DNA from 3 places in the Mesorhizobium sp. 113-3-3 genome. Region 3 is predicted to be linked to each of the others. Evidence: predicted binding sites of a transcription regulator. Region 3 holds the regulator's gene; each other region holds the start of a gene.

Region 1 (4,208 bases), 240 kb from region 3:
AAGGTGATCAGCAGCGAGGCGATGTGGGCGCCGTCGACGTCGGCGTCGGTCATGATGATCACGCGGTCGTAGCGCAAATCCTCGTCGCGGTACTTTGAGCGCGTGCCGCAGCCGAGCGCCTGGATCAGATCCGATATCTGCTGGTTGGCGGCCAGCTTGTCGTTGCCGGCGCTGGCGACGTTGAGGATTTTTCCGCGCAATGGCAGTACTGCCTGGCTGGCACGATCGCGTGCCTGCTTGGCCGAGCCGCCGGCGGAGTCACCTTCGACGATGAACAGTTCGGCACCGGCCGCCGCGTTCTGTGTGCAGTCGGCGAGCTTGCCCGGCAGGCGCAATTTGCGCACCGCGCTCTTGCGCGACACTTCCTTTTCCTGGCGCCGGCGCACCCGCTCGTCGGCGCGCGCGATCACCCATTCCAGCAGTTTCGAGGCTTCCTGCGGATTGTCGGCCAGCCAATGGTCGAACGGATCGCGGATCGCGGTCTCGACGATGCGGATTGCCTCGATCGTCGCCAGCCTGTCCTTGGTCTGGCCGACGAATTCGGGCTCGCGGATGAACACCGACAGCATGCCGGCCGCCGAGATCATGACGTCTTCGGAGGTGACGATCGAGGCGCGCTTGTTGCCGACCAGATCGGCATAGGCGCGCAAGCCGCGCGTCAGCACGTTGCGGAAGCCGGCCTCGTGGGTGCCGCCTTCGCCGGTCGGGATGGTGTTGCAGTAGGAATTGATGAAGCCGTCGCCGCCGAACCAGGTCACCGCCCATTCGAGCGAGCCATGGCCGCCTTGCTTTTCGCTTTTCCCCGCGAAGATTTCGCGTGTCACCTGGAAGTCGTCGCCGAGCGACGCCTTGAGATAATCCTTCAGGCCGCCTGGGAAATGGAACTCCGCCTTGGCCGGCGTCTGGTCCTTTTCCTTGATCAGCGAGGGATCGCAGGTCCAGCGGATTTCGACGCCGCCGAACAGGTAGGCTTTCGAGCGCGTCATGCGGTAGAGCCGCGCCGGTTCGAAGGCCGCGCCCTTGCCGAAGATCTGCTCGTCGGGATGGAAGCGGATTTTCGTTCCGCGCCGGTTGTGGACCTCGCCGAGCTGCTCAAGGCCGCTTACCGGAATGCCGCGCGAAAAGCGCTGGCGGTAAAGCTGGCGGCCACGCGCGACCTCGACCTCGAGATGGTCCGACAGCGCGTTGACCACGGAAACGCCGACGCCGTGCAAGCCGCCCGAGGTTTCATAGACCTTGGAGTCGAATTTGCCGCCCGAATGCAGCGTCGTCATGATGACTTCGAGCGCCGGCTTCTTGAATTTCGGATGCGGATCGACCGGGATGCCGCGGCCATTGTCGGTAACGGTCAGAAACCCGTCGGCCGACAGTTCGACATCGATGAAGGTGGCATGGCCGGCAACCGCCTCGTCCATCGAATTGTCGATGACCTCGGCGAACAGATGGTGCATCGCCTTGTCGTCGGTGCCGCCAATATACATGCCTGGCCGGCGGCGCACCGGCTCCAGGCCTTCCAGCACCTCGATGTCGGCGGCGCTATAGCCTTCGCTGCCATCCTTGGTCGCCGCAGGACGCTTGGCTGCGGCCTGCACCAGCGGGTCGGCCGGGCGCGCGGGTGTGCGAACAGGCTGCGGCTGCTTGTCCATATTGCCGAAGAGATCGTTGTTGTCGTCCATGCCTGCCATCGGGTCCGATGCTGCGAATCACCCGTCGATACTGCCACGCTTTGCGGCGCCAAGCGACGGAGGTTCCTGTTACGTTCGGGGATTTGACCCGTCTTATCCTAAAACCATTCGATAACCAAGCGGGCGGAAATAGGTCGAATGCGCCCGTTAGACATTCCTGATTCTTTAACAAAGCGGACTAGCGTGAGCCCAACATAACAAGAAACGACGGGCACCAGGGGTTTTCGGCGTGAGGGGCAAGGCCATAACGATGATCGGTATCGCCGCCGTTTTCGGCGCGATCTCGATCTTTGCCGCGGATTTCTGGGTCAAGAGCCAGGCCAAGGCCGATGCCGAGGAGAAGACGGCGTCGATCGCCGCTCCGGCACCGCCCAGGATCGAGTTCAAGACCATCGTGGTTGCGAACGCGCCGTTGCGCTACGGCATGGAGCTCGACCGCACGAAGCTGATCGAAATCCCCTGGCCGGAGGATTCCTTGCCGCAAGGCGCCTTTGCCACCATCGATGGATTGCTCGGCGAGGGCAATCGCATCGTGCTCTCGCCGATCGAGGTCAACGAACCGGTGCTGCTGACCAAGCTGTCGGGGCCGAACGGCCGCGCGACGCTCTCCAACATGCTGACGCCCGGAATGCGGGCCGTGACCATCCGCACCGACGAGATCGCCGGTGTCGGCGGCTTTGTCACGCCGGGCGACCGCGTCGATGTGGTGCTGACGCGCGATGCCGGCGAGATCCAGGAAGTCGCCAAGAACGCGCAAGGCGCGGCCGGCTCGACCATCACCTCCGAGATCGTCGTTGCCGACGCCAAGGTGCTGAGCGTCGGCCAGGGCGCCGACGAGCGCCAGACGACGCCGCAGATCACCAATTCCGTGACCATCGAAGTGACGACCGAAGGCGCGCAGAAAGTGGCGCTCGCCCGTACCGTCGGTACGCTGTCGCTGTCACTGCGCTCCGCCAGCGAAGGCGGTGACGGCAAGAACGGCGTCACCACCATCTCTTCCTTTGGCGGATCGGTGGCGGCCAAGGCTCAGGCCGCGGCAGGCTCGCTGTTCGATGCGATGACCAAGGAGCCGGAGAAGCCAAAATTCAAGACGATCATCGTGACGCGCGGCACGAAGGCCGAGGAATATCAGGTTCCTGCGCGAGACCAAAAGTAAAGGCCGGTGGGGACCGGACGGGACATGGCAATGGTGATGCGTACCCTATTTCGAGTGACGGGCCGGTTGCGCTTCGGGTGCACGCTGGCTATGGCGGTTGCGCTGGCTGCGAGCGGGACGCTCGCTCTGCCCGGCACGGCCAAGGCCGACAATGAAATCGTCTATGTCTCGGCGACCAAGAATGCGTCGATCAAGGTCGCCAAGGGCAAACCCAAGACGATCGTGACGAGTGCCGCCTTCTACCAGATCGTCATCGGCGATCCCGAGATCGCCAACGTCAATCCGCTGACCGACAAATCCTTCTACGTGCTCGGCAACAATCTCGGCACCACCGGCATTGCGCTGTTCGACGAGAAGAAGCAACTCGTCGGCACCGTCGACATCGAGGTGACGCTCGATACGGATCAACTGGCCAGCACCATCCGCGCCAGCGTGCCGGACGCCAAGATCAAGGTCGGTTCAGCCAATGGGCGTGTCGTGCTGTCGGGCGAGGCGGATGATGCGGTCGCCGCCGAAAAGGCAAACAAGATTGCCAGCCGTTTTTCCGGCAATGAGGAGGTTATCAATTCGGTCAACATCTCGTCGTCGCAGCAGGTTCAGCTCAATGTCCGCTTCGTCGAGATCAACCGTCAGGCAGGGCAGGACCTGGGCGCCAAATACAGCGCCAATTTCGCCTATGGCCTCGGCGGGCGCGATGTCTCCATAGATCCGGGAACCGTGCCGACGGCCGGCACCGGCGAAATCATCGGCCGTCTGCTGTCGAACGGCGTGTCGATCGATATCGCCATCAAGGCGCTGGAAGAGCGCGGCCTTGCCCGACGGCTGGCGGAACCGAACCTTATTGCCCGCTCCGGTGAGACAGCGAGCTTCCTCGCCGGCGGCGAATTCCCGATCCCGGTCTCGGAAGACAATGGCAAGATCTCTGTCAGCTACAAGAAATACGGCGTCAGCCTGGACTTCACGCCGACCGTGCTCAAGGACGGGCTGGTCAGCCTCGACATCGCGCCGGAAGTCTCTTCGATCGACGCGTCGGCCTCCTACAATATCGGCAGCATTTCGGTGCCGGGCTTCATCGTGCGCCGCGCCAAGACGTCGGTCGACCTGAAGAACGGCCAGAGCTTCATGATCGCCGGCCTGCTGCAGTCGCAGAACGACATCACCACGTCGCGCATTCCCGGTCTCGGCAAGATGCCGGTGCTCGGGGCGCTGTTCTCGTCGAAATCCTACCAGCGGCGCGAGACCGACCTCGTCATCATCGTCACGCCCTACCTGGTCAAGCCGGTCGATCCGTCGAAGAAGATGGCCGAACCGACCGATGGCACGCAGCCGGCCAGCAATGTCGACTATTTCCTCAACAACACCGAGGA
Region 2 (4,208 bases), 3.3 Mb from region 3:
GGCATCGAGAGCCTGAGCACCGCCACCCTCAATCTCATGCGCAAGGGCGTGCACGCCTACCAGAACATCCGGCTCCTGCGCCTGTGCGCGGAGTATCTCGTGCATCCCAGCTGGAACATCCTTGGCGGGTTTCCCGGCGAAGATCCGGACGAATACCGTCGTCAGGCCGACCTGACGGAACTCATCGTCCATCTGACGCCGCCGATCTATGTGGGCTGCGTTCGGCTCGACCGCTTCAGCCCGCTCTTCGAGCACGCGACGGAAATGGGCGTCGGCAGTGTCCGCCCGATGGCGGCCTACCGCTACATCTATCCGTTCGCACAGAACGAGCTCACCAATCTGGTCTACTTTTTCGACTTCGACTATCGCGATGGCGAGATGCCCGAAATCTACCTAAGCGATTTGCGAGACGCGGTCGGTCGCTGGAAGGCGTTGAATGCCCATGAAGCGCTGGTCTATCTCGACGACGGCGAGAAGATCATCATCGCCGACCGTCGGCCCGTGTCGGTCGAGAAGCGGATCGTGCTGGCCGGCCTCGATCGCGAGGTCTATCATCTTTGCGAGGATGGTGCGTCGCTCGCCGCGATCGTCCGCTCGCTGACCGCGGCCGGTCGAGCTGCATCCGAAGCTTCCCTGCACCGTATTGTCGAGAGGCTCGTCGGCCTGCGCCTCGTGATCTATCTCGATGATCGATATCTGGCGCTCGCTGTCGACGGAAGCCCGCGCATCGAAATGCTGGCGGATTGCCTCGCCGCGGGTGACGAACCGCCTTCCGATGTCGCAAAGTCGGTGCGCAAGCTGTTCGATGAACTCCCCGATGTGTTCGGACGCCGCCTGATTCACCATCTGGAGCGGAACGCCTCGAAGGAACCTGTCCATGCGTAACGGCTCCTGGGACCTGCCGCGGCTGCTTGCCCCGTTTCGCACGCAATCCTTCTACGACGGTCACTGGGAAACCGATGCGTTGCGCGTCGCGGGCCGGGATGGAAACTATTACGCGTCGCTGTTTGGGATGTCCGACATCGAGGCGCTTCTCGCCTTCACGGCCGGAGGCAATGCGCGTCTCGTCCAGTGGCGCGATGGACGCGTCATTTCGAAGGCACTGCCGCTAACGGGTGATGGCGTGCCGAACATGTACATGATCTATCGGTCCTACCATGGCGAGGGCTATTCGCTGAGCGTCGACCGTCTCGATCTGCGCTGGAAGCAGGTCTCGGCCCTCTGCAAGGAACTGGAGAGCAAGCTGCACTACCCGGTGGCAGCCAATCTCTACATGACGCCACCCGGGGCACAGGCATTTCCGGTGCATTTCGATACGCACGATGTCTTCGTGCTGCAGCTGGCTGGCTCCAAGAGATGGCGGATCTACGGTACGCCGGTTGTTCTTCCCCTCGCCGATACTCCTTCGGCCCTCTCGCCAGGCGAAGCAGGAGAACCACGCGACCCCATCGATCTTGTCGCGGGCGATCTGCTCTACCTGCCCCGCGGCTTGGCGCACGAGGCGCAGACGCTCGGCGAAGCCTCGCTGCACCTGACGATCGGTGTCCATGTCTTTCGTTGGGCGGATGTGCTTTCGGAAGCGCTGACGATGGCGACGCGGAAAGACAGCCGCTTCCGGCAGGCGCTGCCACCGCGATTCCTGGATCGTGATGCGAAGGATTTTCGCGAACCGTTCAAGGCCCTTCTGTCGGTTTTTGCGGACATGGCCGATTGCGAGACCTCGATCTGGCGGGTGGGTCAGCGGCTCCTGACCAATGGTCAGCCTCAACCGGACGGTCATTTCACCACACTGGAGCAACTGCCGCAGCTGAACCCGGGCAGCCTTGTCGCCCAGCGCGCGGGGATGATGTGCAAGGTGACCTCGAGCGGAGGCTCCGCAGCCATCCACTACCCCGGCAACGTGGTCTCGGGGCCTGCAGCCATAGAGCCCGCACTTCGGTTCATCGCCGAGACCCCGAAATTCGCAGTCCGTGACCTGCCGGATTGTCTGGCGGATACCGACAAGGTGGTGCTCGCCGCACGCCTCGTTCGCGAGGGACTGCTGACGATCGTTCGTCTTGGAGCGGCAGAGGCGGCGAACGAAAGGGTGACGCCCTCCCGGCGGAGCCGCCAGGCCGCCAATCGTGCGTGACACGCGCCACTTCGCGGCGCCGACAGAGACGGTGGAGCGAGCCGTTTTCACTTCGTATTAACCATGTTCCGTTTTTGCAACCGGGCTCAATCCCGCCGCAACCCTTGCGTTTGCCTGTTCCTGTAATGTTCTTGATTTGACCGGCAATCTGTGATTGTCTTCCGCGAGGGCCCACGTTCCGGGCCAATCGCAGGGGTTGCGGCCCTTATTTGGGGTGGGGAAATGGTGGCGCGGGTTCGCACGGTCGCTTTCCAGGGCATCGAGGCCGTGCCGGTCGACGTGCAGGTGATGATCGCGCCGGGCAAGGTCGGCATGCAGATCGTCGGCCTGCCCGACAAGGCGGTGGCCGAAAGCCGCGAGCGGGTGCAGGCGGCGCTGCATGCGTCGGGCCTGTCGATGCCGTCGAAGAAGGTGACGGTCAATCTGGCGCCAGCCGACCTGCCCAAGGAAGGCAGCCATTACGATCTGCCGATCGCGCTTGGCCTGATGGCAGCGCTTGGCGCCATTCCGGGCGACATGCTGGCCGGCTATGTCGTGCTGGGCGAGCTCTCGCTCGACGGCACGATTGCCGCCGTCGCCGGCGCCCTGCCGGCGGCGATCGGCGCCAATGCCGAGGGCAAGGGCCTGATCTGTCCGTTCGCCTGCGGGCCTGAGGCCGCCTGGGCCGGCAAGGACTTCGACATTCTGGCGCCGCGCAGCCTGATCGCCATCGCCAATCATTTCCGTGGCACGCAGGTGTTGTCGCGCCCCGAAGCCGGCATCCATGCCGCGGCGCGCGACCTGCCCGACCTCGCCGACATCAAGGGCCAGGAGACCGCCAAGCGGGCGCTGGAGGTGGCGGCGGCCGGCGGCCACAATCTCTTGATGGTCGGCCCGCCCGGCTCGGGAAAATCGATGCTGGCGCAGCGGCTGCCGTCGATCCTGCCGCCGCTGGCGCCGAAGGAATTGCTCGAGGTCTCGATGATCGCCTCGGTGGCGGGCGAACTCGGCGAAGGCAAGCTGACCGACCGGCGGCCGTTCCGCGCCCCGCACCATTCGGCCTCGATGGCGGCGATGGTCGGCGGCGGGTTGCGCGCGCGGCCGGGCGAGGTGTCGCTGGCGCATCACGGCGTGCTGTTCCTCGACGAATTCCCCGAATTCACGCCGCAGACGCTCGATGCGCTGCGCCAGCCGCTGGAGACCGGCGACTGCATGATCGCGCGCGCCAACCACCGCGTCACCTATCCGGCGCGCATCCAGCTGGTGGCGGCGATGAACCCGTGCCGCTGCGGCATGGCCGGCGAACCGGGCTATCGCTGCCTGCGCGGCGAACGCTGCCGCACCGATTATCAAGCGCGTATTTCCGGTCCGCTGCTCGACCGCATTGACCTGCGGATCGAAGTGCCGGCGGTCTCGGCCAGCGACCTGATAAGGCCGGACCGGGCGGAGAAGAGTGCTGATGTGGCGCTGCGCGTGGCACGTGCCCGCACCTTGCAGCGCGAGCGTTTCGAGCGGCTCGGCGTGACCAGCGCCACCACCAACGCCCATTGCGCGCCTTCCGTGATCGAAGACATCGCCATGCCCGATACCGCTGGCCTGTCGCTGCTCAAGGATGCCAGCGAGAAGCTCGCCTTCTCGGCGCGGGCCTACCACCGCGTGCTGAAAGTGGCGCGCACGCTGGCCGACCTCGACGCCAGCGAAACCGTCGGCCGCATCCATCTGGCCGAGGCGATTTCCTATCGCATGAGTTCGGAGCGCGTTGCGCAGGCGGCGTAGTCGAAGGCATTTGCCAGCTTCGCCAGGTCCGTTTTCTCCGGACCGATCCGCTTTTGCCCGGATCAAACGGTCGCCGGAATCAACTTCTGAAGCGTCGGCGTCAGGATCATGCCGAAGGTCAAGACATCGCCATAAGCGCGCGCGGAAAGCATTGCGCCATGCACGGTTGCCATGAAGGCCTCGGCCTCGACGCGAGGCGAAGCGGAAATTGTCAGCGTGCCTTTTTCGGCGCCGCGTTCGATGACGCCGGTCAGCCATCCCGAGAGGAACTGAAAATACGCCCGCACTTCCACGGCAACCTCCGGCGGAAGGGCCGGCAGTT
Region 3 (4,208 bases):
GCGCGGCACATACGGCGTCGGCTGGACGCCTCTGCGGGAAGCCCTGTCCCGCCTAGAAGCCGAGCGCCTGGTCACCGCCATCAGCAATCGCGGCTTTACCGTCGCCCCCGTGTCGCGCACCGAGCTCGAGGACCTGGCGCGCGCGCGGATGGTTGTCGAAATGCCGCTGTTCCTGGAATCGATCGCGAATGGCGGCAGGGAATGGGAGGACGCGGTCGTCACCGCCCACTACCGGCTCTCCCGTTGCAAGACCGCGGTCGACGACCCTTCCGATGCGGCCGTCGACAAATGGGACGAGAGCCACGAGGCCTTCCACGCGGCGCTGCTCAGCGCGGCGACATCCAACTGGCTTTTGCGCTTCCGCTCGACGATCGCCGATCAGTTGCGGCGGCATCATCGGTTTCTCGGCCTGGCGCCGACATTGCGGGCGGCGGCCGGCCTCAAGGATGGCTATGGCGAGGCAATGGACGCCTTGCGCGAGGCGATCGCGATCGAGCATCACACCGCGATCATGGAAGCGGCGCTCGATCGCGACGTCGAGCGGGCAAAGGCGCTGATGACGGCGCATATCGGCTACACGCTTCATGTCTATGTCCACAGCGAAGACAACGGCGCCAACACCTACGCCGCACGCGCTGGCAGTCTGAAAGCGGTTTCCGGATGACGCTGCCGCGGCGTCCGACACTTGACGAGATCGTCGCGGCCCGTGACCGGCTGCGCGCCTGGCTGCCGCGCACGCCGCTGCTGCGCACTGATCTCGGCCGGCCCGATCAGCTTATATTTCTCAAGCTCGAGACATTGTCGCCCATCGGCGCCTTCAAGATCAGGCCGGCGCTCAACGCCTTGCTTTGCCGCGACGCCGATGAACTCAGGCACGGCGTGTCGACCATCAGTTCCGGCAACATGGCCTATGGAATGGCCTGGGCGGCAAGAGCGCTTGGCGTTCCGATGGCCGCCTACATGTATGCCGACGCACCCCGGACCAAGATCGACGGGGTCCGCCGCCTTGGTGGCGACGTGCGTTTCGTCTCGCACGAGACATGGTGGCGCTACATAGTCGGAACCGAACGGCCCGATGGCGCCGAGCTTCTCGTGAACCCGGTCACCGATCAGGCGGTGCTTGCCGGCAACGGAACCATTGGCCTGGAGATTGTCGAAGATCTGCCCGATGTCGATTGCGTCCTGACACCCTATGGCGGGGGAAGCATGACGTCAGGCGTCGCCAGTGCGGTCAAGGCGATGCGAGGCCAGGCCAAGGTGTTTGCGGTCGAGGACGAAAACGCGGCTCCGGTCACGGCGGCGTTGGCGGCCGGACGCATTGTCGAGATTAAGACGCGTCCCTCCTTCATCAAGAGCATCGGCGGCCCATCGTTGGTGCCCGGCCTTTGGCCATTGGCAAATCAGCTGATCGACGGCGCCATTGCCGTCAGTCTCGAGCAGGTCACGGAAGCGATGCGCCTGTTGTTCTCGAAGGCAAAGATCGTGGCCGAAGGTGCCGGTGCCGCCTCGCTCGCCGCCGCTCTGCGCAGCGAGCACGCAACGGGCAATGTTGTCTGCGTTATCTCCGGCGGCAATATCGATGCCGGCGCCTATGCGCAGGTATTGGCCGGCGCGGTGCCGGAAGCCTGAATGCGTTCTATTCCCGGATAGCCAGCGATGGTTGGCGTTTTGGTTTCGTTTCGTTCCGCTGGAAATGGATCGATACACCGTTCAAATTCGCCCCGCGGACGCCTCTCAAACGCCTGATGCCAAAGCGCACCCTGGGGTAGGCCACAGGCCATTAACCAAAATAATTTCAATGCATGTGCCGATGGCGCCGTGGTCGCTTGCCCCCTGCTGCCGGGGGCCAGATAATTTCTGAGGCCTTAACAAATTCATTAAACTTTAAACAGTTGCGGAACACAACTGGAACAGATAGTGTTTGTTCTGGGTTTGTTTTTCGATTCTGGTTCACACCCTTCGTTCAATGCCTTGGGGGCCGCCATGCTGACACGCAAGCAACATGAACTGCTGATGTTCATTCATGAACGGCTCAAGGAAAGTGGCATTCCGCCTTCCTTCGACGAGATGAAGGAAGCGCTCGATCTCGCCTCCAAGTCAGGCATCCATCGCCTGATCACGGCACTGGAGGAACGCGGCTTCATTCGCCGGCTGCCCAACCGGGCGCGGGCGCTGGAGGTGCTGCGGCTGCCGGATTCGATCGCGCCGGGTCTCAACGCGGCAAAGAAATTCTCGCCGAGCGTCATCCAGGGTAGTCTCGGTCAGGGCGGCCTCGGCCGCCAGATCAAGCCGGCGCCGTCGCGCTTGCCGGCGGCCGGCAATGACGACGACGCGGTATCCGCCGTTTCGATCCCGGTGATGGGCCGCATCGCCGCCGGTGTGCCGATCGATGCCATCCAGCACCAGACGCATTCGATCTCGGTGCCGCCGGACATGATCATGGGCGGCGAGCACTATGCGCTGGAAGTCAAGGGCGACTCGATGATCGAGGCCGGCATCTTCGATGGCGACACGGTCATTATCCGCAATGCCAACACGGCAAGCCCGGGCGAGATCGTCGTGGCGCTGGTCGACGAGGAGGAAGCAACCTTGAAGCGGTTCCGCCGCAAGGGCGCCTCGATCGCCCTTGAAGCCGCCAACCCAGCCTACGAGACGCGTATCTTCGGACCGGACAGGGTCAAGGTGCAAGGCAAGCTGGTCGGGCTGATCCGGCGTTACTGAGCAGGAGCGGACGGCTTTTCGGGTTTTTGATAGGGCGGCAGCCCCCTCGCCTCGCGTGAAAATTTTCGCTGCTCGTGCCAGGGCCGGTACGGGCCGTCCACCGCGAAGCTGACAATTGGCGGACCGGTCGCCGATTGGCGGTCGAAGAAGACGGCGGCACTGCCCTTGCGGGCCAGTTGCCGTTTGGTGACGACAAGAACCAGCGGATTGTGGCAGGCATCATAGCCCGTCGCGTCATTGACGACGATCAGATCGGCAAAACCGCAGGCCTTCCAGGTGTCCTTGCGGTCTTCGACATGCGCAATGATCGCGCCGGACGGATGCCGGGCAAGACAGACACCGTCAGTGCAATAGAATGGCGCTCCCGGCGGCAGGTTGACCGCATCGGCAATGTCGAATTGCCCGTCCGCCTTGCTGAACATTTCCGGCACGACGATGGTTTCGGATGTCAGCGCGCGTTTCCAGTTGTCGACGGTGAATTCGTTCGGACGAGCCCGGCTGACAGCGAGTTCGCCGCCGCCGATTGGCAGCGCAACCAGCCGCGCATCTTCCGAGATCAGCACATCCGGCGTGCGCGTATCCGACACCGTCAGCAGGCCGGCAAGCGCGAATGGCACGGCCGCGAGCCGCAGCCAGGTCGTCGCCATTGTCGCGATGACCAGTGCGATGGTCACCAGCAGCACGGAGTGCTGGGAAATCAGCCCGACGGCATCGATCGGCGAGCGTTCCGATATCCAAGCCGATATGGCGATCATCGCCGTCAGGCCCTTGCCCATCACGTAGAGAAAGGGGCCATCGGCGCCAAAGGGCATCGCAAGAGAACTGAGAACAGCGAAAGGCATGACAATCAGCGACACGATCGGCATGACGGCCAGGTTGGCGAACAGGCTGAGCGGCGACACGCGCTGGAAATGCCAGATGGCAAACAGCGCCGTGGCGCAGCCGGCAATGATGGAGGTCATGGCCAGCCCGCCCGTCGCCAGCAGGAATTTTCGTGTGAGAAAGCCCGGAAGGGATCGCTTTGGCGGTGGCGGTCTTGTCTTTCCCGCATGGTGATCCGCCCAGCCGGCATAGGCACCAACCAGCGCCGCGGTCGCGGCGAACGACATCTGGAAGCTCGGGCCGACGACTTCGTGCGGCGACACCAGAATGACGGCGATCGCCGAGATCGCCAGATTGCGCATAGTCAGCGCCGCGCGATCGAACAGGACAGCAATGAGCATTACCGCCAGCATGATAAAGCTGCGCTCGGCGGCAACGACGACGCCGGAAATGACGAGATAGGCCGCGATCGAGAAAAGGGCCGCGGCGGCGGCGTATTTCTTCACCGGCCGACGCGCGGAAAAATCCGGAAACAGCGCGAAGGCGCCGCGCAGCAGACCCATGATGGTGCCGGCAACCAGCGCCATATGCAGTCCGGAGATCGAGATGATGTGATAGATGCCGGTGCGCCGCATCGCCTCGTTGATTTCATCGGGAATGCCCGC

The links. The regulator LexA, encoded in region 3, represses DNA repair genes until DNA is damaged. The targets are predictions, from matches to a motif close to TGTTCNNNNTGTGTTCNG.
Region 1: the regulator LexA is predicted to act here: its motif matches at 1,747-1,764, upstream of parE (DNA topoisomerase IV subunit B).
Region 2: the regulator LexA is predicted to act here: its motif matches at 2,247-2,264, upstream of JG746_RS03820 (YifB family Mg chelatase-like AAA ATPase).

What each region holds. Positions count from the first base shown of each region.
Region 1 is NZ_AP023243.1:3,866,852-3,871,059, forward strand. Features, by position in the region: gene parE (DNA topoisomerase IV subunit B) at 1-1,676, opposite strand, end outside; gene cpaB (Flp pilus assembly protein CpaB) at 1,936-2,841, shown strand; gene JG746_RS18815 (type II and III secretion system protein family protein) at 2,878-4,208, shown strand, end outside.
Region 2 is NZ_AP023243.1:824,990-829,197, forward strand. Features, by position in the region: gene JG746_RS03810 (RiPP maturation radical SAM C-methyltransferase) at 1-885, shown strand, start outside; gene JG746_RS03815 (cupin domain-containing protein) at 878-2,131, shown strand; gene JG746_RS03820 (YifB family Mg chelatase-like AAA ATPase) at 2,354-3,886, shown strand; gene JG746_RS03825 (TetR/AcrR family transcriptional regulator) at 3,949-4,208, opposite strand, start outside.
Region 3 is NZ_AP023243.1:4,104,975-4,109,182, reverse strand. Features, by position in the region: gene JG746_RS19955 (GntR family transcriptional regulator) at 1-664, shown strand, start outside; gene JG746_RS19950 (pyridoxal-phosphate dependent enzyme) at 661-1,629, shown strand; gene lexA (transcriptional repressor LexA) at 1,984-2,721, shown strand; gene JG746_RS19940 (ComEC/Rec2 family competence protein) at 2,715-4,208, opposite strand, start outside.